DNA from 3 places in the Marinomonas sp. S3726 genome. Region 1 is predicted to be linked to each of the others. Evidence: predicted binding sites of a transcription regulator. Region 1 holds the regulator's gene; each other region holds the start of a gene.
The links. The regulator PhoB, encoded in region 1, activates phosphate uptake and scavenging genes when phosphate is short. The targets are predictions, from matches to a motif close to TGTCATANNNNTGTCANA.

Region 1 (5,854 bases):
GGAATCTTGGCTGAAAAGGTAGAAGCTAGATTGTCGGGAGAGACGGTAGAGTCTGATTTAAATTTCCGTCAAATTTGCCTTTTGATTAGCCAAAGCATAGTGCGAGAATTACAAAAAATACTCTACTTTTTGCCTCGCTTTGTACTTTTGTTTATTCTGTCTATGATACCTGTAGTGAACATTATTACGCCTTTCTTATGGCTCTTGTTTGGCGCTTGGGTACTGGCAATACAATATATGGATTACTCGTTTGATAATAACCGAGTATCTTTTGCTGAAATGCGAGTAGGTTTAAGGCAGAAGCCTGTTTTATGCTGGTCTTTTGGCTTCATAGTAATGCTCCTATTACCTATCCCGTTTGTTAATTTTGTGGTCATCCCGTTAGCTGTGGTGGCCTCTACCATTCTTTGGTTTGATTCATTTAAAGCAAGTTATTCAAAGAGTGATAGCCTTGCACAAGATTTTGGAAATAAATAAATGGCTATAAAAATTCTAGTTGTTGATGATGCTTCTTTTACTCGAGATTTGATTCGTCGCACCTTAAAAAAACATTTCCCATCAGCTCAGTTGGAAGAAGCCGTTAACGGACGAAAAGCTCAACAACTTATGAATAAGGTCAAATTTGACATGATCTTATGTGATTGGGAAATGCCTGAAATGACAGGGCTTGAGTTACTTGATTGGTGCCGCCAGCAAGATAATTATAAAAAGGAAAATGTACCTTTTGTCATGATCACCAGTCGTGGTGATAAAGATCATGTGGTTGAAGCGGTTAAAACGGGCGTGACAGATTACCTAGGTAAACCTTTTTCCAGTGAGCAACTGGTAAATAAGATAGTGTCAGCAGCGAAAAAGCATAATTTAGATGGTGCCTTGATGGCCAAAGGTGCTAGAGGCTCAGGTGCTGAAAAAGAAGTATTGGACAGCTTAACAAAAGCGGCAACAGGCTCTGGCACTAAAGGTATGACAAGCCATACTTCTGGTTCTCTAGATGTGCTACTAGGTGGGAAAAGTCCTAAAGCAGCGACTGTCACTAAACCTAAAATTACGCATCCTAAAGTCACGACCAAAGACGTTAAAGTACCTAGCATGGTACGTTTTGCTGGTAAGCAGTTTAGAACCATGGTTATTCAGTTTAGCTGTACCGAAGCCAGTCTTTTGATTAAGAGTGATGATGTTATTCCAAGCGTATTGGATCAAGCCGTATTAGATTTAGAGTTCAAAGGTAAGGTAAACCGCCTGAATTATTATGTTCAAGGTGTGGCAACCACTGAAAAAAAACCAACCTCATCCTTTTTAACTGTGACATTAGGGTTAATTGATCAGGATGCAGAGAAAGAAAGCTTTATCAAAGCCTTGTTTGAAAGCTTGTAGCAAGGTGTTGAGCTTTAAGGGTTAGGCTGATAGATGACTAGATAAAGAAACAGCTAGCCCAAGTTACTTGGACTAGCTTACAAGATTTATGACGCGTCTTGATCTATGGTTTCCAATTCTGGTGGACTTGATTCTCTTACCCGTGTACGAGGGAAATGGCAGGAAAAAGTACTGCCAAAACCAAGCTGGCTACTAATATCTAACTTACTATCGTGGTGGTGCAAGACATGCTTCACAATAGACAGACCTAAGCCAGTACCAGCTGTATCTGACCCTCTTCCTTTATCTACTCTAAAGAAACGTTCTGTTAAGCGAGGGATAAATCTAGGGTCTATCCCTAAGCCATTATCCTGTACGCAGAAAACACCACCTTCTCTATTTACTTGCCAGCTAATATCTATCTCGCCACCATCAGGTGAGTATTTTAAAGCATTCACAACGAGATTAGAGAAGGCACTATAAAGTTCACTGTAACTGCCGAAAATAGCGCTCTCTTCATCTGCATCCCAGCTTAAAAAATGCTCGCTGGTGGTAAATACCTTCGCTGAATCACAAATTACCTGAATAAGATCACTGACATTATGCCATTGGTCAGAGTCTGCTCTTTGGTTACTTTCTAAACGTGAGAGTAACAGTAAGTCTTCGATCAGTAATTCCATGCGATTAGACTGAGTGTTCATATTCACCACGCCTTTTTGCATTCGCTCAGGCAAAGACTCTTTAAACATATCCAGTGTTTCCAGATAGCCCTTAATCACGGTGAGAGGCGTTTTTAGCTCGTGTGAGGCATTGGCAACAAAGTCTTTACGCATTTGCTCAAGCAAGTGCAGACGCGTGACATCACGAACAAAAATGAGGTGGTCATTTTTTGAATAAAGCGTGGTTTGAAACTCTAGAAAAGCCCCTTCTTTAGCAGGTGATTGGATTACCAAAGGGTCACCAAATCGCTTTTGGCTAAAATAGCGGAAAAACTCAGGGGTACGAACAATATTAGTAAGAGGCTGGCTTCTATCTGTTGGTTTAACTAAGCCAAGTAAATCTCCAGCAGAGGTGTTCCACCATTCTAGTCTGCCAGTGTTATCTGCCATGATAACGCCATCTTGTAATGCAGATGTTGAATCTTCAATTCTTGCTAGTGCTTGCTGCATGCGCTTTTTAGACTTTCTTTGTTTCTTTTGCAGTCGGTTAACTGCGTCAAAAACATCCCCCCAAATTCCAGAGGAATCCGGAGGTAGTGAGCGTCCAGAGCGGCGAATCCAGCTATGAAAGCGATAAAGTTCGTAATATTGCCAAGCTAAAAGTCCTAAAGCATATATAAATAGTAAAGGGAAAGTTTGCTCGCTCATTGTGCCAATAAATAGGCAAGTGAAAAAACCAAGTAAAAGTTTAACTGTGGCGCTTTTCCAAACTGTCTTCATATAGTTTTAAGCCAAACGTTTGCTTGAAAATCGATAACCTGTACCTCTAACGGTTTGAATAAGGTAATCATGGCTATCTCCTATCGCCTTACGTAAGCGACGAATGTGTACATCGACAGTTCTTTCTTCAACGTAAACATTCCCTCCCCAAACCTGATCTAACAGTTGAGCTCTAGAGTAAGCTCTTTCTTGGTGAGTGATTAAAAACTTCAATAAACGATATTCAGTTGGGCCCATTTCTAAAGGCTTAGAGCCAATCGAAACTCTTTGGCTTAGAGGGTCAAGTTTTAGACCATCAACCTCAATCGGTTCATCAACACCCTGAGGGTGAGCACGACGTAGTACCGCCTTAAGGCGAGCAACCAACTCTCGTGGTGAAAAAGGCTTGGTGATGTAGTCGTCAGCACCAGCTTCTAATCCTTGAATCTTATTGTCTTCTTCACTTTTTGCGGTAAGCATGATGACAGGAATTTCAGCTGTTAAAGCGTCTTTTTTAAGACGTCGTGTTAGCTCTATCCCACTGCCACCAGGCATCATCCAATCTACAAGGATCAAATCGGGTCTATGGTCCACGATTATCTCGTAGGCGGTACGGCTATTATCCGCTTCAAGGTATTCATAACCAGCCATCTCAAGAGCAATGGCAATCATTTCTCGAATTGATGATTCATCGTCAATTATTAATACTTTTTTACCGGTCACAGGATATATCCTCTTCTCTGGAACGGTTTAATTAAAACGATCAATTGTGACAGTTTAGTTAAAATGTCACAGATGACTTAATTTAGTGTACAAAAAAGCCTGCGATAAAACCTAAAAATACACATAATCCTATGCGGTTATTATCTAAAAATGATTTAAAACAAGCAGATCGCTCTCTTTTTCTTGCTTGCCAAAACTGTTGAAAAAAGAGACCCGCACAGACAAATAAACTTATAAAAAAGAAAGCGCCTAACTCTCTAATTACGCCTACCCAAACTAATAATGACAGGGTGAGCCCTTGTAACAAGAGAATAATAATAAGGTCATATTGAGCAAACAGTATCGCAGTGGACTTGATACCAACCTTAAGATCATCGTTGCGATCGACCATGGCGTAATAGGTGTCATAAGCGATTGTCCAAAACACATTCGCCATAAATAGCATCCAAAGTTCGATATCAGTTAAAGCACCGCCTTGTGCCACATAGGCCATAGGAATCGCCCAAGAAAAGGCTAAGCCGAGAAACAACTGAGGTAAGTGGGTGACCCGTTTCATGAAAGGATATAATGCCGCAAGCCCTAATCCGACAAAGGATAAAAGAATCGTTTTTAGGTCAGTAAAAAGGACAAGAACAAAGCTGATGAGACAGAGTAAAGCAAAGAAACCAAGGGCTTCTTTCTCACTGACTCTACCAGAAGGCAATGGGCGACCTTTGGTTCGCTCAACAAAACCGTCAACTTTACGGTCGGCATAATCATTAATCACACAACCAGCTGAGCGCATAGAAAATACCCCAGCAATAAAGATAATAAGTAAGTGCCAGTCAGGAAAGCCATCAGCCGCTAGCCACAAAGCCCACAAAGTTGGCCACAAGAGTAAGAGGGTGCCGATAGGCTTATCTAGTCTAGCTAACTCTGCTAAAGCAATGACTTTACTCATTATTCTTCCTTTAAATTTAAGAAGGGTTTGATGGCTGGAAAAAAGACTTCGTTGACCAGTATGCCTTGGCCATATTGATAAAAAACAGAACGTCTAGCCCAAGTTGGTTCGTTTATATGGGAAAACAAATTTGCTGGTAGTTGAGAGACTTCTATCTCTCCTCGTGTAAGGCCTTTATGCTTATAAAGAAAGCCTCCAAGAGGTTTGTTGCCTAACTTGGGCAAGTAACGCCAATGGCCTCTTAATGACCTTGCAGGGATGATAGAGCGCGCATAGATAATCGCCTGACCATCTACATTAAGTATTACCTCACGAATACGAGCAGCTTCACGTGCTTTTAAATTAAGCTTTTTTCTTTCTCTTTGGGTGGTTTGGCCCCAAGTGTCCGAAATAACATCAACTGTCAACTTCCCTAGAGTTTGAATCTTAGCGGTCAAGGATCCTTGCTCGGCTAGCCAAGGGAAGATAAAGGCAGGAATATTTTTGCTGTGAGCATGGCTTAACGATGACCAAACATAATCAAACTGTTTGGTCGCTGTGAAGTTTAATCTTGGGTTGCTGTTTGGCTGATCAATCATCGACATCAAAATAAGGATATTGTCCTAATAGTCTAAAAATTTAACCCGAACTGAAGAAAAGAGTGTTTCCTATTGAGCTCTAAGTGGCTTAGTTGCCATTAATTAAAGACACCATCAACTTAATATTCTCTGAGTTATCTTGTAGGTCTTGATAAAGGCTTTGTAGCTGCTTCTGATCTAGACCTATCATATCTTGACTAGCTTGAGAAATATCTTCTTTATTCAACAGGTTATGACAAACATTTAACATTCTCGCTATGATGGCATTTTCTCCATCATAGGCCAAATTTTTACTATAACGAATGCCATTACAGATGCCTGCTGGTAATTCCCAGTGGCGAAGTAACCAAGCACCAATTTGCTCTCTGCTGAGTTTAAGTAACTGTACTTCAACCAAGTTAGTTGGAAGGTGAGCGTTAATCTCAAGTTGGCGTGACAGGATATTAAAATGAGGCGGTAACACAGCCCCTATAGCGAGCAAACCAAAGTTATGCAGCAAGCCTGCTAGGTATGCATGCCCTAGCCTCGGACGCTTTTTAGCCGGCATAGCTTTGACCATAGCTTCCATCAGTGAAGCGAAGGAAACGGCTTCTAGCCAATAGTTGTCATAATGGCGAGGGCCGTTCTCTGGTACCGCGAGTGCTTTTCCCATAGAAAGACCAAGTGCCAAGTTCATAACCATATCAAAGCCTAATACGCGAATTATGGCATCTTCAACCGACTCAATCTCCCCAGGAGCCCCATAGTAAGGAGAGCTTGCCCAACTGACTACCTGAGCGGCCAAACTAGGATCAAGGCTAATCACTTCGCATAACTCGTCAGTGCCAGCATTTTCATCAGCA
Region 2 (5,854 bases), on a different contig from region 1:
TAGCCATTACCTTCTTTCAGGTTAGGGATGAAGTCGTGGGCTAACTCTTTTTTAACCAAAGGCAGTTTCGAGCCTAATTTGGCTGGTTTTAACTGAGAGACTGCAACCTTGTATAAACGCTTAATTTTTGCGTTGTCATCTATTTGGTTGTCACGCTCTATTATGTATACCCAATCACCGTGAGCCGTGATTTCAGATAAACCAACCCAGCCTTTTTTGCTTTCTTGCGTAGGGTAGCGAACTGCACCCCATTCTTTGGTTTTAGTGTTATATGAGACCAGCTTGGTGGTGTTTTTTGGATCATCCTTCCATTGACGTTGAATCGCAATCCATAGGGTATCGCCTATTCGGGTAATACCTTCAGCACCAAAACGCTTTTCAACTGCTAGTAGTTCAGCGGGGAAAGGGATTTCTTTTTTGATTTCACCTTTTTTGTTGATGTTGTAAATCGCATGGGGTGTTAAACGATCTGTACGACCCTCAGACGCTACCCAAAAGCCGCCTTTACCATCATTTGTGATCCCTTCAAGGTCAAGCTTTTGAGCAGGTAAACCGTCTCTTAATACAGGTAGGGCGCTGATGATTTTTGCCGGTGTCGTGCTTGCATCTATAGTGAAAATACTTGCTTGGTTACGATAAAAACTATCGTTAACAGCATAGAATTTTTTGCTCTGCTTGGTATCACTAACAAGGCCAGATAATGCGCCCCAACCTAGAGGACGCTCACCATTCATCACAGATTCAATTTGCGGATAGGCTGCTGCTTTTTGGCTACGTTGGTAGATCATCACGTGAGAGCGAGGGCCTTTATCTTCGATTAAGTCTTTTTCGTTCGCTGTGACAAATAGGTTACGACCAGGAATCGCAATGGCTCCTTCTGGTGCAATACCTGAAGGTAAAAGCTGTACAAACTCAGGTTTAGCACCTGTATCTTTATAAACACCCACAAGGCCAGCACGTTCTGCTAACACAAAAATATAGGTCTCACCGTTAAAGCTAGCCACTTCAAGGCCTTCAGGCTCTACACCTTTATTACCTGAGCGTTTATCAGGATAGTGACCTGCCATTGCCATGCGATACTCAAGCTCTAAGCCTGACTCAAATAACACATCACCTTGTTTATTAAAGATGGTGAAGCCACGGGATCCACCTTCAAAATCACCTTCGTTGGCGGTAACAAAGCGATCATTATCCAGCCATTGAACCGCATCAGGTTCACGCTTTCTTTGTACTTGTTGGCCATCAAATGTCAGGGCTCTTTCTTCTTTCAGGTCAACATTGTTAAGGTTTACAGCACCTGCAGGGAAGTGTGACAAGATCTTACCGCTTGCAGCGTCAACAACAACGAGATGGTTGTTTTCTTGTAGTGTCACTACGATTTCGTTGGCGTCATTAAAGTCAACAAATTCAGGCTCTGGATCGGTAGGAGCAACTTTTGCTAGACCTCTAAGGTCTACCATTTTCTTCTGAGCACATACTGGTAAACCTTGATCTAGTGGCAGAATGACAAGGTTACCTGCAGGATATTGCGGCATGGCGCCATCGTTTAGGTCTTCATCACGTTCGTTTTCAATGGCGATGGCAACAAACTTCTCATCTTTAGATACTGCGACTGAGTCTGGTTGGCCGCCAAGGTCACAGGATCTTATTTCTTTATGAGTGTTTAGATCAATCGCACTAAGTTTACCACTTGGCGCCGTGTAACTTGCTGAGGTGTTAACCCCAGTTAAAGCATACTTTTTTGTAGTTGAAACCGATGTCGGTTCGCCATCAAGGGCAAGAAAACCAGCGGCCTTTGGTGCATTAGCGTTTTTGATATCAATAAAACCAAGACCACCTAATGGGCTATCAGAATAAATTAAGGTGTTGCCATCTTTACTTGCTGTAATGATTTCTGCTGATGTTTCTGTGCTTTGTGCAAGATTAGTTGGTAGGTTGTCTTTAACCGACCAAGTCGCGATACGGTTAAATGATTCAGCTTGAGCTGAGCCCATCGCTGAGATAATAGCTAAACCCAATAGAGTTTTAGGTAAATGTTTCATTGCACGTTTTTGAGACAGCAAAGTGGTTTTCATTCTAACCTCTTGTTAACAAGTTATGGCTTTATGTGATTTGGTTAGATTAGATAGTGCCGATTTATTATGACTGATTTAGTGCAAACATATGACGGTTAGATGTCAGTTTTTTGAAAGGAGGCTCAAAGGCCCGATATGTGTGCTTTATAAGCAAGTTCTTAATTAACGTGTTTAGGGTTTAAGTAGAAATTAAGTGATGATTTAGCAAGGAATCTAATCACAAAGAAAAATGAGTTATTCGTAAACAGGCTTCTCATGAACCGGTATATTTAAAAAAGACATGATTTTATCTTTTTCCCAATTGGCATCTTTTTGTCCTAACTCAATCAGGCTACGGCAATAATCTTTAGTGAAAAGAAGGTAGCTTGCCGCCGAACTTCCACCGGCTTTAGGGGTAGCACCAATAGAGCTCATGACATATTTCAAGCTGCGAGGTAGATCAGAATAATGCTGTGCGGCTAATTGGTCTAACTCGACAGAGGGCGAAATGATTAAGGTATCAATCGGCTCGTAATTACTCTGAGGTTGATTCATGCTCAGCTGGTTTATGCGTTCTAGCTGCTGAATATCATCTTCGAGATTATCAATGAAAGCACTGTTAAGTAGTTGGCCAGTGATTTGAGCAATAGACGGAGGGTGAGGTCTGGCCATTTCGTTGTGCCAATGTTTTGGTGCACGATTACCACTGACACCAATAATCATGACCTTCTTAGCGCCTAAGTGAAGTGCAGGGCTAATAGGAGATTGTTGTCTCATTGCACCATCGGCAAAATAATGTTCCCCAATTTTTTGAGCAGGGAAAATAGTCGGTATGGCGCTGGAAGCGAGTAAGTGGTTATAAGTTAGCCTGCTTCTTAACCCCAGGTTACGGTTGTTTTCCCAGTTCTCAAGACTTGAAGTCCCCTGAAAAAAGCTAGTGGTTTTACCTGAGCTATAGCTCATGGCTGTGATGCTAAGGGCACGTAAATGCTTTCTATGAATGCAAGTGTTGATACGATCAAGATCTAAAAAACGCTGTAATAATTGCCTAAGCGGCTGATTGTTGAGCAAAGAGAGTTGTTGTTTTGGGTTACCCTGCTGAAATAAAGACAACAGAATCCGACTCACAGAAGACATCATAGATAGAGAGTCCACATGATAAATCTGATCCGGTGATAAATGGCGCCAAAGATAGGCCAGCTTACTGATTGCCCGAGTAAAGTTATCAGCATTAGATGCCAACATGGCGGCGTTAAGTGCGCCGGCAGAGGTACCACATAGGATAGGAAAGGGGATACTGGAGTGTTTAGGCATCATCTTACCTATTGCTGATAAAACGCCAACTTGATAAGCCGCTCTAGCGCCGCCGCCAGAGAGAATTAAAGCGGTATGATTTTGTTTCATCACAGCGTCTCCTTCCTTTTAGTCATTTAAGCATATGCTAGAGATAGGCAAGCCTCAATAACGTTTTTTGTAACTCACTTATTAATTTTGTTTATGAATCAAGCAAATGGCTACAGGTTGTTGGTTTTTTGCTAGCTTTAAGGAAGCGCTGGATAAATTTAATTAAGATAATTTGTGCTATACAAAAGAAAGAAGAAGAAAAAGGTAAATTATAGTTATTACTTATAGTTATTATTAACAATATCAACATAATGTAAATGGACTAATTGTTTCAGTTACGAGACAATGTTACTAAATGATTGACAAAACACGAGTAAATCCTATGGAAAACCAAGTCAGTAATAAAAATAATGTTGTCATCAGTGGAGTTGGCCTTTGGACGCCAGCTAATACAATTACCAATGAAGAATTAGTCGACAGTTATAATGCTTGGGCAACGCAATACAATATTGATCATGCCGCCCAAATTGAAGCCGATGAATTAAGACCAAAACCTTTATCCAGCGCTGCGTTTATTGAAAAAGCATCAGGTATTAAAAGCCGTTATATTTATTCAAAAGAAGGTGTATTAGATATCAATCGTATGCGACCTAAGCTTGAAGCGAGAGGGGATGATGAATTATCCCATCAAGCTGAAATGGCGGTTGCAGCAGCAGAGAAAGCCTTGCTCGCGGCAAATAAAACGCCAGCTGATGTTGATATGGTCATTGTTGCCTGTGCTTATACTGAGCGTTCTTATCCTGCTATCGCGATTGAAGTGCAAGCAAAACTCGGTATTCAAGGTTTTGGATTTGATATGTTAGTGGCATGCTCGGCTGCAACCTTTGGTTTGCAGCGTGCCCATGATTCGGTTGCTGCTGGCAGTGCTAAATGCGTGCTTGTTATCAACCCAGAATTAACTTCTCCTCAAGTGAACTACACAGATAGAGATTCGCACTTTATCTTTGGTGATGTTGCCACAGCGGTTGTTGTTGAAACCGCTGGGACTTGTCAATCTGAACATAGCTTTGATGTATTAGGTACACGTTGCGTAACCTCTTACTCAAATAATATTCGTTCAAATTTTGGTTATGTTGCGAGAGTCACAGATGAAGACCCATTCGCGACAGATAAGCTTTTCCATCAAAATGGCCGTAAAGTCTTTAAAGAAGTCTGTCCAATGGCGGCAGAGCATATCGAGAGTCACTTAAATGACGTGGGTGTGCAAGTTTCCCAATTGAGACGTTGGTGGCTACATCAGGCCAATATCAATATGAATTTATTGATCAGCAAACGCTTATTAGGCAGAGATGCCACAGCTGATGAAGCCCCTGTAGTATTGGATACCTTTGCCAATACGGCTTCTGCAGGTTCAATTATTGCTTTTGCGAAAAATCACGAAGACTTGATAAAAGATGATATTGGTGTGATTTGTTCTTTTGGTGCTGGTTACTCTATTGGTAGTTTGGTTCTTAAAAAACGTTAATCATTCTTTTCTTTGTTTAAAAAACCACCTTGATGCAAATCAAGGTGGTTTTTTTTTGATGTTTAACTGTAAGGAGGTGAAACAATAAATATAAATCTAAATGAGAATGATTCTTGAAATCATTTAAAGCTTGACGTATATTTTATTTATCGCATAGGAGAGTGCCTCTGATTTGGACTCTGCTATCAAAAATAAAACATTGGTAACGCTTGGAGGTGTATAGAGATGGGAACTTCAAATAACAAGCAGGATGAAGTTGGCTTTGTTGTCTTAAGTAATCTTAATGAGCAGTACAGCTTATGGCCAAAGTTACAGGATATTCCTATGGGCTGGTATCTAGAATACGGTCCTGGAGATCGTGACACCTGTATTGATTATATTGATCGCCATTGGGCCCAGCCTAAATCTCTAGTGAAATAAAGTATGAATTAGGAGAAATAGATAGGGCGGTTTTTGCTTGGATCTTTCAAGTACGCAATTGTCTCTTTTGTTTTTCACTTGTACTTAGTTGCCAGTTTAACGTCATTTAATCGATGAATTAGTGCTTTTTAGAAATAAAAAACAATAAGGAATCAAATATCATTTTCATGGAGACAGGGATGAACAACAGCTCTAATCAAACTTCAGCTTCTGAATTATCAGATACTGAAGAGTTAGCTGACTATTTGTATATGTCAGCTCATAAGAGCATAAGGGCAAAGGGACAGTTAGTTAAAGTTTCTACCCCAGCATTTGGTGAAGAAAGCGAAAGAGGAAGATTTCAACGTGTTGTCAGTCAGGCCTTTGATAAGGCTCGTGAACTTGGCCAAGAGAACCCAATTCTCATTGGCGCTATTCCATTTGATTTAAACCAAGAGTCATGTCTTTACGTACCAAGCGAGTATGAATTTTTTGACCGTGACGACTTGCTTAAACAAGAAGAAGATTCAAG
Region 3 (5,854 bases), on a different contig from region 1:
GACTCGCCTGCTCTTTTTCTTGTTCAAGTTGTATTGCCATCTTGCCTTTTGAGCGCCACATTTGCACACCAATATAAGCAAGATAAAGTCCACCAAGAATTTTGAAAGCCAAGAAGAAATTAGGATAATTTAATAATAGCGCTGCTACACCAACCGCAGCTAATGCCGCCACTAATCCCACACCAATAAGCTCACCAAGCATCATCCATAAAGCACGCTTAACACCAATAGTCATGCCCATTGTCATGGCAAGTGTCATGCACATACCAGGTGTTAGAGAAACAAAGAAAAAGGTGGGAATAAAGACTGTTAGTAGTGCAATTTCCATATTAGCCTCATAGGTAAATTAACAAGGCTAAGGTCTCATGCAAGTCCTGAAAAATCAATACTAGTTAGTTAGGGAAACTAAATAATTTTAGGCTGTTGTACTTAAAGAAACAAACAGAGTTAGAAGGTTTTTTTCTTAGTAAACTCCCCTTCTTCGATGAACTTGTTCCACTCATCATCAAGGCCGTCTTCTTCCTCTTGATCTTCAGCCGCAGCTTCAGCTTCTTGTTGCTGTAACTTAAGATCACTTTCTATTTCATCCGCCGCTGAATTGTATTTATTCATGGCCTCTTTTGCTTCTGGTGTTTCTTCAATTTCTTCTAACTCACCTGCGGCAGTACGATACATATCAACGGCTTCTTGTAACTTACCCGTTAAAAAAAATTGGCGAGCTTGGTAGGCCTTGTGATCAGCATTCAACTTATAACGATAAAAACCAATGAGTTGTCCATATTTGTGGAAGGAGTCTGGATCGAGTTTTTTATCTTCTTTAGATTGTTGAATAAAGGTAAAGAAAGAGTCCAACAAACGACGAATATTAATAATCAATAACTCATCATTGATGGGCTTTGCCTTGCGTCTTTGCTTGCTAGTTTGAAACTTTTCCATTTCTTCAACCACATGGCTGCGGCGTTTAACAAGCTTCTCATCGGGGGCTAATTTCATTAATTCGTCATGAATACCAACTAAACGAGAATAGAGCCAAAGTCGCATATCTTTTGGTTGGTACTGAGGAGGTAAGTCATCAAGATAATGACGTACTTGTCGCGTTTGATTATTCAGCATCGCGACTTTTCTTAACTTCTCTAACCTAGCTTGCTCCTTCATCTGCAGGGTTACGACAAAGCCAATAAAGCCAATGCCAACAACTAATAATCCAATGATAATAAATGAAGACATTAGAAGCCTCTGACGATTGACAGTAACAATAGCATAATCTTAAATCTCACCATTTTTGTTATCAGCTCCTAAGTTAAGCCTTTAGTTTGACCTAGTCGCTGTATGTTCTTGTTTTTGAGCTTTCATCTTAGTATGCAATTTTTGATCCAATCGACTTATTTTATATTGCAACTTTTCAATTTCCTCTTTTGAACTTTCAACTGATACAAACTTTTCTAAACCAGCTAAAGCACTCAAATACCTCTCCCTAGCTTGACTTAACCTATCTGCATCCAAATCCTGCTGAGCAATGTGAGATAAAAAATCAGTTGTCGCTAACTGCCTCATAAAGCGGATTTGCTCAACTTGTTTAAGGGCAATCCCTTTATCAAGCTGTCCTTGCGTCGTTAAACCTTTTAAAAAAGTGGGTAGCACGGTCAAGCCTTCATTGACCTTATCTAGATGAGCCTTAGAAGACACTCTTTCCTGGTTAAGCGTATATTTCCCTGCTTTCATTAAACTGGCTACGTGAGTCATTTCATTCAGCGTCGCTTCATGACTCTCTTTTTTGTTCATCTTCTGTAAGTGAGTCAAACCACTTATCAAAAACTCTGTCAGAATCATCTTAGTTTGAATTGGCATATAACGATCAGAGATCAAATGTAAAATGCCAGCAATACGATCACAGCGTTTTTGCAATAAGTTATCCGCTAATAATTGCGCTCTTCTGCGTGCACCGATAATACGAGCTAATTGTGAACCAATAATTAGAATTGACACAAAGAGTACAAAGGTGACTATGATTAGCAGATTATCCATAAATGACTTAACTCAAAATCGTAAAAACAAGAAAACTGAGTGTAACTTTGTTTACACTACCCTTCAGTTTATATCATTCCGCTAAACTTAGTTACAAAAAAGGCCAGCATAAGCTGGCCTTTCAATGACTACTTGGAAAAATTAACCATTAATATGGTTAAAACCAACAAGCATGTAGAACAATATAGCTGCTAGACAGCCTGATGCAGGAACAGTAATAACCCATGCTGCTGCGATTTTAAACAGAGCAGAACGTTTAACTAGTTCTTGTTTAGTTGCTTTCTTCAAACCTTTACGCTCTTTCTTAGAGATAGGTGAATCATCTCTAAGTTGCTTAAGTTCACGTAAGATTGCACGTTTACCTTCCACATCAGCCGCTTCAAAGCGTGTAACAAAGCTATTCGTTTCATCTTTGTCATGACCAGCATCTTCTGAGTGTTCAATGATTTCAGCCAGTTTTTTCTCATATGACTTTTTAAGGTATTCACGTAGGAAGCCCACACCAAAGATACCACCAACCGCAATATGAGTAGAACTCACAGGTAAGCCAAGCTGAGAAGCAATGATTACAGTGATAGCAGCAGCCATCGCGATACAGAAAGCACGAGTTTTATCTAGTTCAGTAATTTCCGAGCCAACAGTACGAATCAGTTTAGGGCCATAAAGCGCTAGACCAAACGCAATGCCAATACCACCCACTAACATGATCCATAATGGAATCGTTGCCTTACTAGAAATGCCACCAGACATTAGTGCATCGTTAATCGCAGCAAGCGGCCCAATTGCGTTAGCAACATCGTTAGCACCGTGTGCAAAACTTAGTAGTGCAGCAGAAATAATCAGAGGAATAGTAAATAAGCTGTTAACACTGTCTTTATGATTCTTCAGGCTGGCAGACGCTTTCGCTACAATCGGACGAACAAATAAATAAGCACCTGTTGCAATCGCAAAACCAAGCATTGCAGCAGTAACAATATCTGTTTTCCAAATTTTCTTAAGGCCTTTCATGATTAGGTAAGTAGAGAAAGCCCAAACCATCAAAGCAACCAATAGAGGCACGACCTTGCGAGCAGCAGCAATCATGTCGTTTTGATATGTAACAGATCGTTTTATATAAATAAGGAATGAAGCTGCAATAAGTCCGCCTAATACAGGTGAAATAACCCAACTAGCAGCAATCATAGACATTTGCCCCCAGTTAGCAATTCCCCAACCACCAGCAGCAATACCAGCACCTAACACACCACCCACAATAGAGTGAGTCGTAGAAACAGGTGCACCTAAATAAGTTGCTAGGTTAAGCCAAGTTGCGCCAGCTAATAAAGCGGCCATCATTACCCAAATAAAGGTTGCACTATCAGCAATGGCATTCGGGTTAATAATTCCTTTTTTGATGGTACTAACAACACTACCACCAGCAATCAAAGCACCAGATGCTTCAAATATAGCGGCGATCAAAATAGCGCCTGTCATGCTTAGAGCTTGTGAGCCTACCGCTGGGCCAACATTGTTCGCTACATCATTAGCACCAATGTTCAGTGCCATATAGGCACCAATTGCAGCAGCAATTGCTAGAATAGAAACGTTTGAGATACTCTCGCCATTCATTGAGGCATAGAAACCTGTTGCTACCACAAAGGCAACAGCAATAATTAGACGAACAAGATCACTTCCAAGAAGTGACGAGTTAGTTGTTACAGAATTTGATTTTGCACGATCCATTCTGGGTCTTCTCTATTTAAATTAAATGGTACCAAAGTCATTATTCTCAATATCAGTTTCGACCTTGGCTTATTAAGGTCGCAATCCATGCAATCGATATTGAATCTTTGGCATTTATATTGGGCTGAAACAAATTCGTCATGAAATTGTAACGGCGGCAATTCTACACTGAGCAAAAACAGATAAAAAGCGTTAGAACCTTTGTTTATTACATGTTTGTGACATAAAAAAAGAGGCCAATTTAGGCCTCTTTTGAAGTCTGATCATAAAATTTACTTTATAATCAATCACATAATATTAGACGCAATTTTAAATGCTTCAAAAGTGTGACTAATATATGAATCTTTTGTTACAGTTTAATGACAAGTCCGAATTCTTGGCTTGAATCTTCAATCCAGCGCCACACATAGTCAGAAAAACTACGACGAACCACTAACATAAAACACTTCTCATCAAGTCGATTCATCACCACACTAGCTTTAGCAAAATGTGTCGTTACTGTTTTACCCATTGGTAATTCAGCTTCAACATCATAACCACAGCTCTTTTTCATCAAGGTGATCACATCATCGCCTGAAAGCTCAAACACAGTTTGACCTCCAGAAACATCCACGACAGAGAAATGGCCTGTTAACTTAGCGCGTAAGTTAGCTTCTAATTCAGCTTCATCACCTTTAGCACTGATAATTAGCCACTCATTTGGACTGATCCAATGAATAGAAACATCCGCATTGCTCGCTGAACTTAGCGCTTTCACTGGCAGGCTTAAGCCTAAAACCTCTTCGACAGATGAAACAAAACCAGCATCACCACTATTACCACGTAGCGTTAGGTGGCCATAAAATCCACGCTCTTGAAAAGTAACACCACCTTGCTTTGCAGACGGAAAACTAATATGAGCCAGTGGTGTATCAGGCCTAACTTTAACATTGACATTAGACATGCTGTTTCTCCCCTTTGGCATCATAGAAAACATAGTCAGTAATTTCAGCTTCAATGGTGCGACCATCTGCTAACGGGAAGTAAACAGACTCGCCTTTACGGTTATGACCATCTTTAATTACAGCCAACGCAAAACTATGGCCTAATACCGCACTGTAATAACTTGAAGTCACATGCCCTACCATTGTCATAGGGATACTCTCATTCGGATTACGAACAGCTTGAGCACCTTCTGGCAAAATAACGTTAGCATCTTTCGGCTTAAGGCCAACAAATTGCTTACGATCTGTACGTGACGTATCAGGTCGAGTAAAGGAGCGCTTACCAATAAAGCTGAACTCTTTATTCTTACCAATACACCAGCTCATATCCATATCTTGTGGCGTAACAGACCCATCGGTGTCTTGACCGACAATGATAAAGCCTTTTTCAGCACGTAATACGTGCATTGTCTCAGTGCCGTAAGGGGTAATATCAAACTCTTTACCCGCTTCCATGATAGCTTCCCAAACGTGCAAACCATGATTTGCTTGAACGTTAATCTCGTAAGAAAGCTCACCAGTGAAACTGATACGGAAGACACGAGACTTAACACCCGCCACGGTACCGCTACGCCAATCCATGAACTTAAAGCTATCTTTATCAAGATCAATATCATCACATACTTTCGCTAATACTTTGCGAGAGTTAGGACCAGAAATAGTCATGGTTGACCAGTGGTCTGTCACTGATGTCATATAAACTTCTAGTTCAGGCCACTCTGTTTGATGCCAGAGTTCTAGCCACTCAAGTACATTAGCCGCACCACCCGTTGTGGTTGTTAGAATGAAATGATCATCGGCAATACAAGAGGTCACACCGTCATCCATGATCATGCCATCTTCTTTCAACATAAGACCATAACGGCATTTACCGACTGCTAACTTGCTCCAAGCATTGGTATAAACACGGTTTAAGAATTCACGCGCATCTTTACCTTGGATATCAATCTTACCAAGTGTAGAGGCATCTAATATGCCCACACTATTACGCGTTGCTAAACATTCACGATCCAATGTTTGTTGCATGGTTTCACCAGGCTTAGGGAAATACCAAGGACGTTTCCATTGGCCCACATCCTCAAACAAGGCGCCGTTAGCTTCATGCCAAGACTGCATTGCAGTAT

Region 2: the regulator PhoB is predicted to act here: its motif matches at 2,163-2,180, upstream of TW85_RS17120 (esterase-like activity of phytase family protein).
Region 3: the regulator PhoB is predicted to act here: its motif matches at 3,954-3,971, upstream of TW85_RS21530 (inorganic phosphate transporter).

The regions. Positions count from the first base shown of each region.
Region 1 is NZ_JXYC01000004.1:142,418-148,271, reverse strand. It holds gene cysZ (sulfate transporter CysZ) at 1-477, shown strand, start outside; gene TW85_RS01845 (response regulator) at 478-1,374, shown strand; gene phoR (phosphate regulon sensor histidine kinase PhoR) at 1,461-2,792, opposite strand; gene phoB (phosphate regulon transcriptional regulator PhoB) at 2,799-3,494, opposite strand; gene ubiA (4-hydroxybenzoate octaprenyltransferase) at 3,577-4,434, opposite strand; gene TW85_RS01825 (chorismate lyase) at 4,434-5,018, opposite strand; gene TW85_RS01820 (HDOD domain-containing protein) at 5,101-5,854, opposite strand, start outside.
Region 2 is NZ_JXYC01000022.1:100,942-106,795, forward strand. It holds gene TW85_RS17120 (esterase-like activity of phytase family protein) at 1-2,075, opposite strand, end outside; gene TW85_RS17125 (patatin-like phospholipase family protein) at 2,310-3,458, opposite strand; gene TW85_RS17130 (beta-ketoacyl-ACP synthase III) at 3,754-4,923, shown strand; gene TW85_RS17135 (MbtH family NRPS accessory protein) at 5,149-5,343, shown strand; gene TW85_RS17140 (isochorismate synthase) at 5,523-5,854, shown strand, end outside.
Region 3 is NZ_JXYC01000033.1:14,616-20,469, reverse strand. It holds gene TW85_RS21545 (LysE family translocator) at 1-328, opposite strand, end outside; gene TW85_RS21540 (hypothetical protein) at 448-1,227, opposite strand; gene TW85_RS21535 (hypothetical protein) at 1,309-2,025, opposite strand; gene TW85_RS21530 (inorganic phosphate transporter) at 2,167-3,747, opposite strand; gene TW85_RS21525 (sarcosine oxidase subunit gamma family protein) at 4,097-4,690, opposite strand; gene TW85_RS21520 (sarcosine oxidase subunit alpha) at 4,683-5,854, opposite strand, start outside.